One region of the Sporosarcina sp. P20a genome, then DNA from elsewhere that is predicted to be linked to it. Evidence: riboswitches for the same ligand, from Rfam matches in the RefSeq annotation. Region 1 holds a riboswitch; each other region holds the start of a gene.
The links. Region 1 has a riboswitch for cobalamin ahead of metE (5-methyltetrahydropteroyltriglutamate--homocysteine S-methyltransferase). Riboswitches for the same ligand answer to the same signal wherever they lie in the genome.
Positions count from the first base shown of each region.

Region 1 (3,219 bases):
CCTTCTACAATTTTATAAGCTGTTACCTCTGCATGAGAACCCTCAGCTAAAGGCGCTGCTTGATCTAATAAGTTCTTCGCAAAATCAATAACCTTCTGTCCACGAATCGGATTGTATTGAACACCAGCTTCAGCACCCGCTTCATCACTAATTACATTCGATCCGTAAAGTGCATCGTACAGACTTCCCCATCTAGCATTCGCTGCATTTAATGCATAACGAGCATTATCAATCGGTACTACCAATTGTGAGCCTGCTTGGTTTGCGACTTCATTGTCAACGTTAGCTGTTGTCACTTTGAAGTCTTCAGGAACTGGCTCTAAATAGCCAATCTCTTGTAAAAACTCTTTATATTTAGCGAAATCAATCTCGCCTTTATTATTTTGGTGCCATTCGCTAATGGTCTTTTGCAATTCATCGCGTTTTTCTAATAGCGCTTTGTTTTCAGGAGTAAGTTCATGAATGAGCGAATCAAAGTTTGTCCAAAATTGTTCATTTTGAATTTCTAAGCCCGGAAGAACTTCTTCTTTAACGAAGTTATATAGTTCTGTTGCGACTTGCAATTTACCTACTTTTTCATAGTTTGTCATGGATAAAAGCCACCCCTTAATATTTTTTGCGCTATTCTGTTGTATAACATATAGCGATGAACACCTATCATCGTCTAGTATTCGGCAACACCCCATAGCCTGTCGATCAAAAATCGACACATAAAAGACGAATGACTTCTTCGATTGAAGACGTGTTAGTACATATCATACCTAAAGTCTAGTTTACTTTCAACTGAATTGTGAAAATTTTCACATCATAGCTATTTGGATTTGACACGCGCTATTTTCAACAGTTATATAACAGTAGAGCTACTATTCCGTTTCATTATTTAAGTCCACTATTTTTTAAAAAAAGTATCCTTGATTAAATTCTGATAGCAAGTTGACACACTATTTTGCATGTGATAGCTTTAGAGACAATCATCTGAATTGAATAGTTTGAAAAGTAGGTGGAATGAAAATACTTTCATTTCTTAAAAGGGAATCCTTTCCTCGGAGCGGTCCCGCCACTGTGAAGACGCTGATGCGTCCAGCCAGACACCTGCCTATTTTTCATGACGCTTAATCCTACGGTGAATAGGGAAGTGTTAGACAGACGCAGTCTATAAACGCATGTTATTTATAGCATGTTATTTTATATGTACTCGCATTTCTAACATTTCCCCTAGAAATGTTTTTTTATTGCAAAAAATTTTAAGGGGGAAATTATCCATGGTAAAAAGCAGTATAGCGGGCTATCCCGTAATAGGTGAAAATCGTGAATGGAAACGTGCACTTGAGGCATTTTGGGCAAAGAAGATTTCAGAAGATGAGCTTCTTCAAACAACGAAAGAGATTCGCTTAGCGAACTTGAAGAAACAGCAAGATGCTGGGGTTGATGTCATTGCTGTAGGCGACTTTACATTGTACGATCGCGTACTGGATACGTCTGCGATGTTCGGAATTATTCCTTCACGTTATAACTGGAAAGGCGGACAAGTTTCTACTTCGACATACTTTTCGATGGCTCGCGGTAATGACGAGGCAGTCGCTTCCGAAATGACAAAATGGTTCAATACGAACTATCACTATATCGTGCCAGAATACGAACGTCAGCGTTTTGAACTGACTGAAAACAAACCACTAGCTGCATATCGTGAAGCAAAGAAAGAACTAGGTATTGAAGGTAAACCTGTTCTACTTGGCCCCTATACATTACTTAAATTATCTAAAGGGTTTGAAGATAAAGATGTACCATCCATCATCCTACAACTGATTCCACTTTATCAAAGAGTACTAAAGGAATTACAGGATGAAGGTGTACAATGGGTTCAAATCGACGAGCCTATTCTATGTACATCGATTAGCTCAGATGAAATGAAGACCGTTACAGAAATTTATTCACAGCTGACGAAGAATCTGAGCGGACTGAACATTCTTCTACAGACATATTTCGATTCAGTAGAACATTATACAGAAACAATCGCGTTACCAGTTGCAGCTATCGGGCTCGATTTCGTCCACGGGCTCGAGAAAAATCTGGAAAATCTGAAGCAATATGGTTTCCCTGGAGACAAAGTGCTTGCAGCAGGGATTATAGATGGACGAAACGTATGGCGATCAAATTTACATGAAAAACTAACATTGGCTGAAACTATCCATCAGCAAGTCTCACTTGATAAATTGTGGATTCAACCTTCATGCAGCTTGCTCCACTCACCTGTGACGACTCGCTCGGAACAGAAACTAGATCCAACTATCTTGAACGCATTAGCATTCGCCGACGAGAAGTTGCAAGAAATAAAAGCTATTCAAACAGCTCTACAATACGGAAAAGAAAAATTCACTAATGTATTTGAAAACAGTGAAGCAGCATTGACTGCATTTAACGCCCTTCCCGCACGCAATAATAAAGAAGTCCGTGAAGCGACTTCCGGAAGTCTACTTTCTGATAGTAAGCGGAATCTTCCATTTGCGGAGCGTAAAGTAAAGCAACAGGAAAAATTCCAATTGCCGCTCCTTCCCACTACTACAATCGGTAGTTTCCCACAAACACCAGAAGTACGGGCTACACGGAATAAATGGAGAAAAGGCGAAATTACGAATCAGCAATACAAAGACTTCGTTCATGCTGAAATTAAAGAATGGATTGATATTCAAGAGGACTTGGGACTTGATGTCTTGGTGCATGGTGAATTTGAACGTACGGACATGGTGGAATATTTCGGTGAAAAGTTAGACGGCTTTGTCTTTACTGAAAAAGCATGGGTACAATCCTACGGTTCACGTTGTGTTAAGCCACCAATTATCTTTGGAGATGTTGCGTTCACGAAGCCAATGACTGTTGAAGAATCTGTTTACGCGAAATCTCTTACTGATCATGAAGTAAAAGGAATGCTTACAGGGCCTGTAACCATTTTAAATTGGTCATTCGTTCGTGATGACTTGTCCAGAGAAGAAGTGACAAACCAAATCGCACTTGCTTTGCGTAAGGAAATCGAAGCGCTTGAGGCAGCTGGTATTCATATGATCCAAGTCGACGAGCCAGCACTTCGCGAAGGTCTACCATTGAAGAAAACAGAATGGAAACACTATCTAGATTGGGCTGTTAATGCATTCCGCGTATCTACTGCTTCAGTGGAGGATACGACACAAGTTCATACGCATATGTGCTATTGTGATTTCAACG
Region 1 covers NZ_PDYT01000005.1:58,879-62,097, forward strand. The annotation lists gene CSV72_RS07310 (malate synthase G) at 1-590, opposite strand, end outside; cobalamin riboswitch at 982-1,114, shown strand; gene metE (5-methyltetrahydropteroyltriglutamate--homocysteine S-methyltransferase) at 1,263-3,219, shown strand, end outside.

Region 2 (3,219 bases), on a different contig from region 1:
GATGTGGGTTATCGCAATCATTGGGATGGCGACAGCATTCATTGAAAGTACATTGGCGCAAGTATATAAAGTGAAAGACGGTGATACTTTCCGCGGAGGGCCCGCATATTACATGCAAAAAGCACTCGGCTGGCGGAAACTTGGAATTGTCTTCGCGATTTTATTGACGATGTGTTTTGGATTTATTTTTAACGCAGTGCAATCGAACACAATCAGTCAATCGTTCACGGATGTATTCGGCATTCCACATTGGGCTGTAGGAGTTGGACTAATTGTCCTGACGGCAGTGATCGTCTTTGGCGGTGTGCAACGTATTGTTAAAGTAACACAGACAATCGTTCCTGTAATGGCAACATTTTATATTATCGTGGCATTGTATATTGTGATATTAAACATCACAGAAGTTCCGGCGATGATCGCATTAATTGTTGAGCACGCATTCGGTATTAAAGAAATCATGGGTGGCGGAATCGGTATGGCTATGATGCAAGGTGTACGCCGAGGTCTGTTCTCCAATGAAGCAGGTATGGGTAGTGTGCCAAACGCAGCAGCCACAGCGAACGTATCGCACCCAGCAAAACAAGGACTAGTACAATCATTAGGAGTATTTTTCGATACCATCATCATCTGTTCGGCAACTGCCTTCATTATCTTACTTGGTGGCTTGTACCAATCAGGCGAAACAAACGGTATCTTATTGACACAAGCATCCATGGAAGTACACGTAGGCGCATGGGCACCATACTTCATCGCTGTCGCTATCATGTTCTTCGCCTTCAGTTCCATCATCGGTAACTACTATTATGGTGAAACGAACATCGAATTCATCAACGCCAACGTCATGTGGAAACGAATCTACCAAGTACTCGTACTCGCCATGGTCTTTTTCGGAGCCGTTGCAAAAGTACAAATAGTCTGGGACATGGCCGACCTATTCATGGGACTAATGGCCATCATCAACCTAGTCGTCATTCTACTCCTAGGCAAAATCGCCTTCAAGGTACTCGACGACTTCACCAAACAACGAAAAGCCGGCAGAAACCCCGTCTTCAAATCAGCCAGCATCCCTGGCCTAAAAGGCGCAGAATGTTGGGAAGAAACAGCTGAAAGAGCAGAAGATCGTTTGTGATATTGATAGATAATATCAGGCTTTTCAAGTTGTGAACTCTGGCCTTACGTTCTTGAGACTTTGAACTGGTACTAAAAATACAGTGAAGTTTCTAGGTGGTCTACGTTAGAAAGTAGGATTGTAGCGGAAGCAGGGGGCGACTCCGGGAGGATCAGCGTGAGTCTGAGACCCTGGACAGGTGCCTTAATTTCTGCAAAGTACACAGAAATACGGCAAAGCGAACCCTTCGCTGTTCGCTTGGCTCAGGCCACGCCCTCCGGAAAGCGTCCCCCTGCTGAAGCGGAAATCCCTTCTCCTCACTAATTTCACTATCTAATTAAAACGTTCACACAAACAATTTAGTCAAGAAGTAAAAAGTTTGATATACTATAAAATACTGAATAAGAAAAATCGAATCGTAGTTCAGAAGAAGGATTCTGAACATCGGTTCGATTTTTGTTTTGCATGTTTGAACACAACATGTTAGGGTTATATATGAATCAACACACTATATATAGTGTATAACAGCAATTAGATGAATTGGTACCCACCACGTTTAAAAGGGAATCCGCCATGAACGGAGCTGCCCCCGCAACTGAGGGCACGGACGACTATCTTATAAAACCACTGCTACGGCGGGAAGGAAAGATGGAAGAACGATGTGCCAGCCAGTAGACCTGCCAGTCATCTCAGCAAAACATTCTTCGGGGTTGGAGAGTGAAAGCACAAAGCAGTCTTTTTTCAGTCTGCCTAAAACTTTCCGCAATCTACTAATCGTCAATTGACGACTCCCGAATTTATCGGGAGTTTTTTTATTTAGTACATAACCGAATTAATTAACTAAAGGGAGCGGATATAATGGCTATTATTCAAGAATCTGTGGGACTTAATTTATTGATGGAAAACTTACAAGAGGAATTCGGCAAGAAGCAAATAGAACCGTTGATCGAAGCGAGTGAGAAATTCCAGGAGCGTCACCCCGCGAGCTCAGCAACTGAGTGGACGAACGCAATGGTGCTGGAGTCTTTAAGCCGTATTGATGAAGCGAATGCGTATTGGACGTTTGTAGCGGCGCGTATTTATTTATTCGACGTCTATGCAAAGCAAAAAGCATTGCGTGGAGCGGATGTCTATACCGATTTTGCGAAAAATGTAGAACGCTTGGTGGAACAAGGTTTATATACACCTGTTTTGACTGAAAAGTACAGCCAGGACGAGCTTCAGGAAATTGGTAAGCTACTTGACCCTTCTCGTGACCTATTATTCACATATATCGGTTTGAAAACATTGGTAGACCGCTACGTAACCGTAAACTTTAAGAAACAGTCCGTAGAGCTTCCGCAAGAGCGCTGGTTGATCATCGCGATGACGTTAATGCAAGACGAAACAGTAGACCGTATTCATAAAGTCGGCGAAGCGTATTGGGCGATGAGCAACTTGTACATGACGGTGGCGACGCCTACATTGTCGAACGCAGGCAAGATGCACGGTCAGCTATCGAGCTGCTTTATTGATACAGTAGATGATTCACTGCAAGGGATTTACAACAGCAACACCGATATCGCGAACTTGTCGAAATTCGGTGGCGGTATCGGCGTCTATATGGGGAAAGTTCGTTCTCGCGGTGCATCGATCCGTGGTTTCGAGGGTGCGTCAAGCGGTGTTCTTCCTTGGATTAAACAGCTGAACAACACAGCAGTCAGTGTCGATCAACTCGGTCAACGTCAAGGTGCCGTAGCCGTTTATCTCGACGTATGGCATCAAGACATCTTCACGTTCCTCGACCTCAAGCTTAATAACGGGGATGACCGTTTACGCGCACATGACATTTTCACAGGCGTATGCTTGCCGGACTTGTTCATGGAGAAAGTCGAGTCCCGTGAAGACTGGCATTTATTCGATCCACATGAAGTCCGCACGAAAATGGGTTATTCATTGGAAGATTTCTATGATGAAACTAAAGGGCAAGGAACATTCCGCGAGAAGTATGAAGAATGTGTTCGCAATGAAGATTTATCAAGAGAGACGGTTTCGGCGATTGAAATCATGAAACGGATCCTACGTAGCCAGCTGGAGACAGGAACACCATTCATGTTCTACCGCGACGAAGT
Region 2 covers NZ_PDYT01000013.1:8,033-11,251, forward strand. The annotation lists gene CSV72_RS11075 (alanine/glycine:cation symporter family protein) at 1-1,129, shown strand, start outside; cobalamin riboswitch at 1,632-1,807, shown strand; gene CSV72_RS11080 (ribonucleoside-diphosphate reductase subunit alpha) at 1,967-3,219, shown strand, end outside.
Region 2: linked by a shared signal. The riboswitch ahead of CSV72_RS11080 (ribonucleoside-diphosphate reductase subunit alpha) and the one ahead of metE (5-methyltetrahydropteroyltriglutamate--homocysteine S-methyltransferase) in region 1 are both predicted to bind cobalamin.

Region 3 (3,219 bases), on a different contig from region 1:
CGAGTTGGGGATTTCCTTCTTTACCATTACACATAATATTGCGTTCGAACGGATGGCCGGTACGGAAGGTGTTGCTGCGTTCTCTATTTTGAACTATGTACACAGTGTCATGCTGATGCTATTCCTCGGAATGGGGGGGGCGATTCAGCCACTGATTAGTTATTATCAAGGCTCTGGCAACCGAGCAAGGATGAAGGAAACCGTAAAAAAGGCCACCCTCACTGTCGTCATCGCCGGCGCTGTGTTCTTCCTCGTCGGACAATTTGCAGCAGGCGCTATCGTATCGATTTTCGGAGACTTCCCACAAGCCGTCAGAGATTTGGCTACTACTGGAATTAATCTATTCTTCTTTGCCTATTTGTTCACAGGTACGAACTTTGTCATGATGACCTTTTATCAGTCTGTCGGTAATGTGCGAATGGCCACCTGGATCACCGCTTCACGCGAAATCATTGTCATGTTAATTTTCTTGATGATCTTACCTCGCTTCTTTGGATTGAACGGTATTTGGTTGTCCATTCCAGCTTCTGAGCTTGTCGTATTTGTTGGTGTTTATTTATATCAAAGGAATGCTACTCGACATTCACTAATCAGCTAGGCATTAATCTATAAAACAGTATGGAAACATATATCGACGCCCGTTCCGTAGAATTAGTGTGATTCCGTGTCGTAGTGGCGGTGTAGCACTATTTTTGTTCCTTTCATAAATAAGAGTGATATACTGAAAGAGCAACTGAATATCGTGTTAGAGATAGGTGCGTTTATTTTTCTTAAACGCTTAAAAGGGAAATCGGTGAAAAACCGATGCTGTCCCGCAACTGTGAGTTGGAGTATAATTCGTTACCACTGTTTCACCGCAAGGGAAATGGGAAGGTGAATTATACGTTGAAGACGAGCCAGGAGACCTGCCTAGATCAGTACACACCAATACCCTACGCGGATAGGAGGTGTCAAGTGCGGCTTATGAAAAATCATACACAAGCCGACGTACGAAAAAACGGAATCAGGACATTCATTAGGTGGCTTCGATACAGTTTCTATCGATCCAACGTATATGTATTTCCTGCCGAACCGTTTAATTCGTCATGGCTTCCCACTTAACATCCTTCCAGGTATTTACCGGACGGATGTTTTTTCATGTCAACGAACCAATACAAACACGATGAGGAGAATGAATTATGCACAACCAAACAATCGAGGACTTTACAAACTTATTAAAGGATACACTGATGGCGGAACGAGTGAGCACTCACTCTACCCCCCTTCCCATACTAGTAAAAGATGTAAAGAAACAGATTTCCGAAGATCCCGCTAATAACTCAGCAGAAAAAGCTAAACAATTGGCTAATTTAGATAAAGCATATCAAATCGTAGTAGGTGAATTAGTAGGTAGTAACTAATTCGTAATAGAACACCCCTGACTTCAATATGTCAGGGGTGTTACTGTGTTATAAAGAATCTTTAATCACACGCTTATAATTCAATACGGAAAGCAAACCAAATATAGAATAAAGCGCTGTGTAGATGAACATCACAATAATCGTTGGTGTCAGCATTTCAGTACCGAATAAGAACCAGCCGGATTTCACCGCGAAATAGCTGTGGAAGAGACCAACGACTAACGGAATACCGAAATTAAATAACTGCTTTTGTTGAACCCCTTTTAGCAAATCTGTTTGTGTATAGCCCAGTTTACGAAGAATAGTGTAGTTCGATTTTTCATCTTCACTTTCGTCCATTTGTTTAAAGTATAAGATGCAGCCAGAAGTGACAAGAAAAGCGAGGCCAAGGAATCCCACGATGAACATGATCATGCCTGCACCTTGCATTTGTTTCGTTCTTTCCTCAAATTTCGATTCATGTCCTACCCAGTCGTTTATTCCCAACACATTAAATATATCATTCGCTTTTTCTAGATCATTCTCATTCTCGATATCTACTCCATGATACTCAGTAAATTCGGATGCTATAGAAGAATCATTATCTACATTCATTTTCTGGAATACTTGATCATCCACTACCGCGACAACAAAAGCATAGGTCACACGCGTCGGAAGAACGGCAACCCTTTCTGTCCCTTTCAGTGTCAGATCATAGATATGCTCTTTGCCTTGAAATACGACTTGCTGATTCGCTTGGAATTTCATGAAGTTTTCCGTCAAACTATCGGAGTTGACAAAGAGCACTTCCTTTTCTGCTACGTCTATCTCCGACAACCCTTCATCACTAATGACGATCATTTCTGTATCGGTATAACTCACATCTTGACTATCCCCAACCGGAATAGATAGAACTCTCGATAAATCAACAGGTGTAGTCAATAGATCAATAGCTGTCTCTGTAAAGGCGATGCCTTTACTTTCAAGCGCCTCTGTAAATTCCATTGCACGTGTAGTATCAGGAATGGTAAAGTCAGCGGGAATAGTTCGCTCTACTGATTTCTCTACTGAGTAATACGAGATATAACTTAACGAAAGTAATGCTATAGATAGCGCAGATAACGATGTAATAATCATTAATAGAAAAGAGTTCGATTTCATTCGAAACATAATCGAAGAGAGCGATAGTACGTCGTTAATGTTCAAATATCCCCCTTTACGTTTACGAATCAGGTTAAAGATAAAGCTGACCGATCCTTTGTAAAATAAATACGTTCCTACAATCACAGAAGCAAGTATGATAATCATCACTAGAAATAGCTGATTAATGAGCAACATACTACTAAATAGTCGGGCTGATAAATAATAGCCAAATATTATGAGGAGAATACCGAACACACCGATGACCGCTTGAAATACTGTCATCTTTTTCACTCGTTGTTGCGTCACAGTAGTCACACGGAACAAAGACAATATACTTTGTCGTTTAATGAATATCGCATTCATAATCAAAATCAATACAAAGATTGCCGCAAATACGGCCAGCGTTTGAAGTAATGCCTCTGAAGAGAAACGTAATGTCGCAACATCCGTTACACCAGTGACCTTAAATAGAACCAGCATGAGTAATCGGGACATTGAAAAGCCTAAGAATATCCCTACAACGAGGGAACCGACGTATAACATAAAATTCTCGACACTTAAAATACGAAAAACGGTTCCTTTCGTCATCCCAATCAATTGAAATAATCCAATCTCCTTACTGCGTCGTTTAATGAATAAATTGTTAGCATATAGCAAGAATACAGACACGATAGCAATCAGTAAAACTGAACCTGAT
Region 3 covers NZ_PDYT01000004.1:70,258-73,476, reverse strand. The annotation lists gene CSV72_RS06685 (MATE family efflux transporter) at 1-598, shown strand, start outside; cobalamin riboswitch at 737-927, shown strand; gene CSV72_RS06680 (hypothetical protein) at 1,179-1,400, shown strand; gene CSV72_RS06675 (FtsX-like permease family protein) at 1,449-3,219, opposite strand, start outside.
Region 3: linked by a shared signal. The riboswitch ahead of CSV72_RS06680 (hypothetical protein) and the one ahead of metE (5-methyltetrahydropteroyltriglutamate--homocysteine S-methyltransferase) in region 1 are both predicted to bind cobalamin.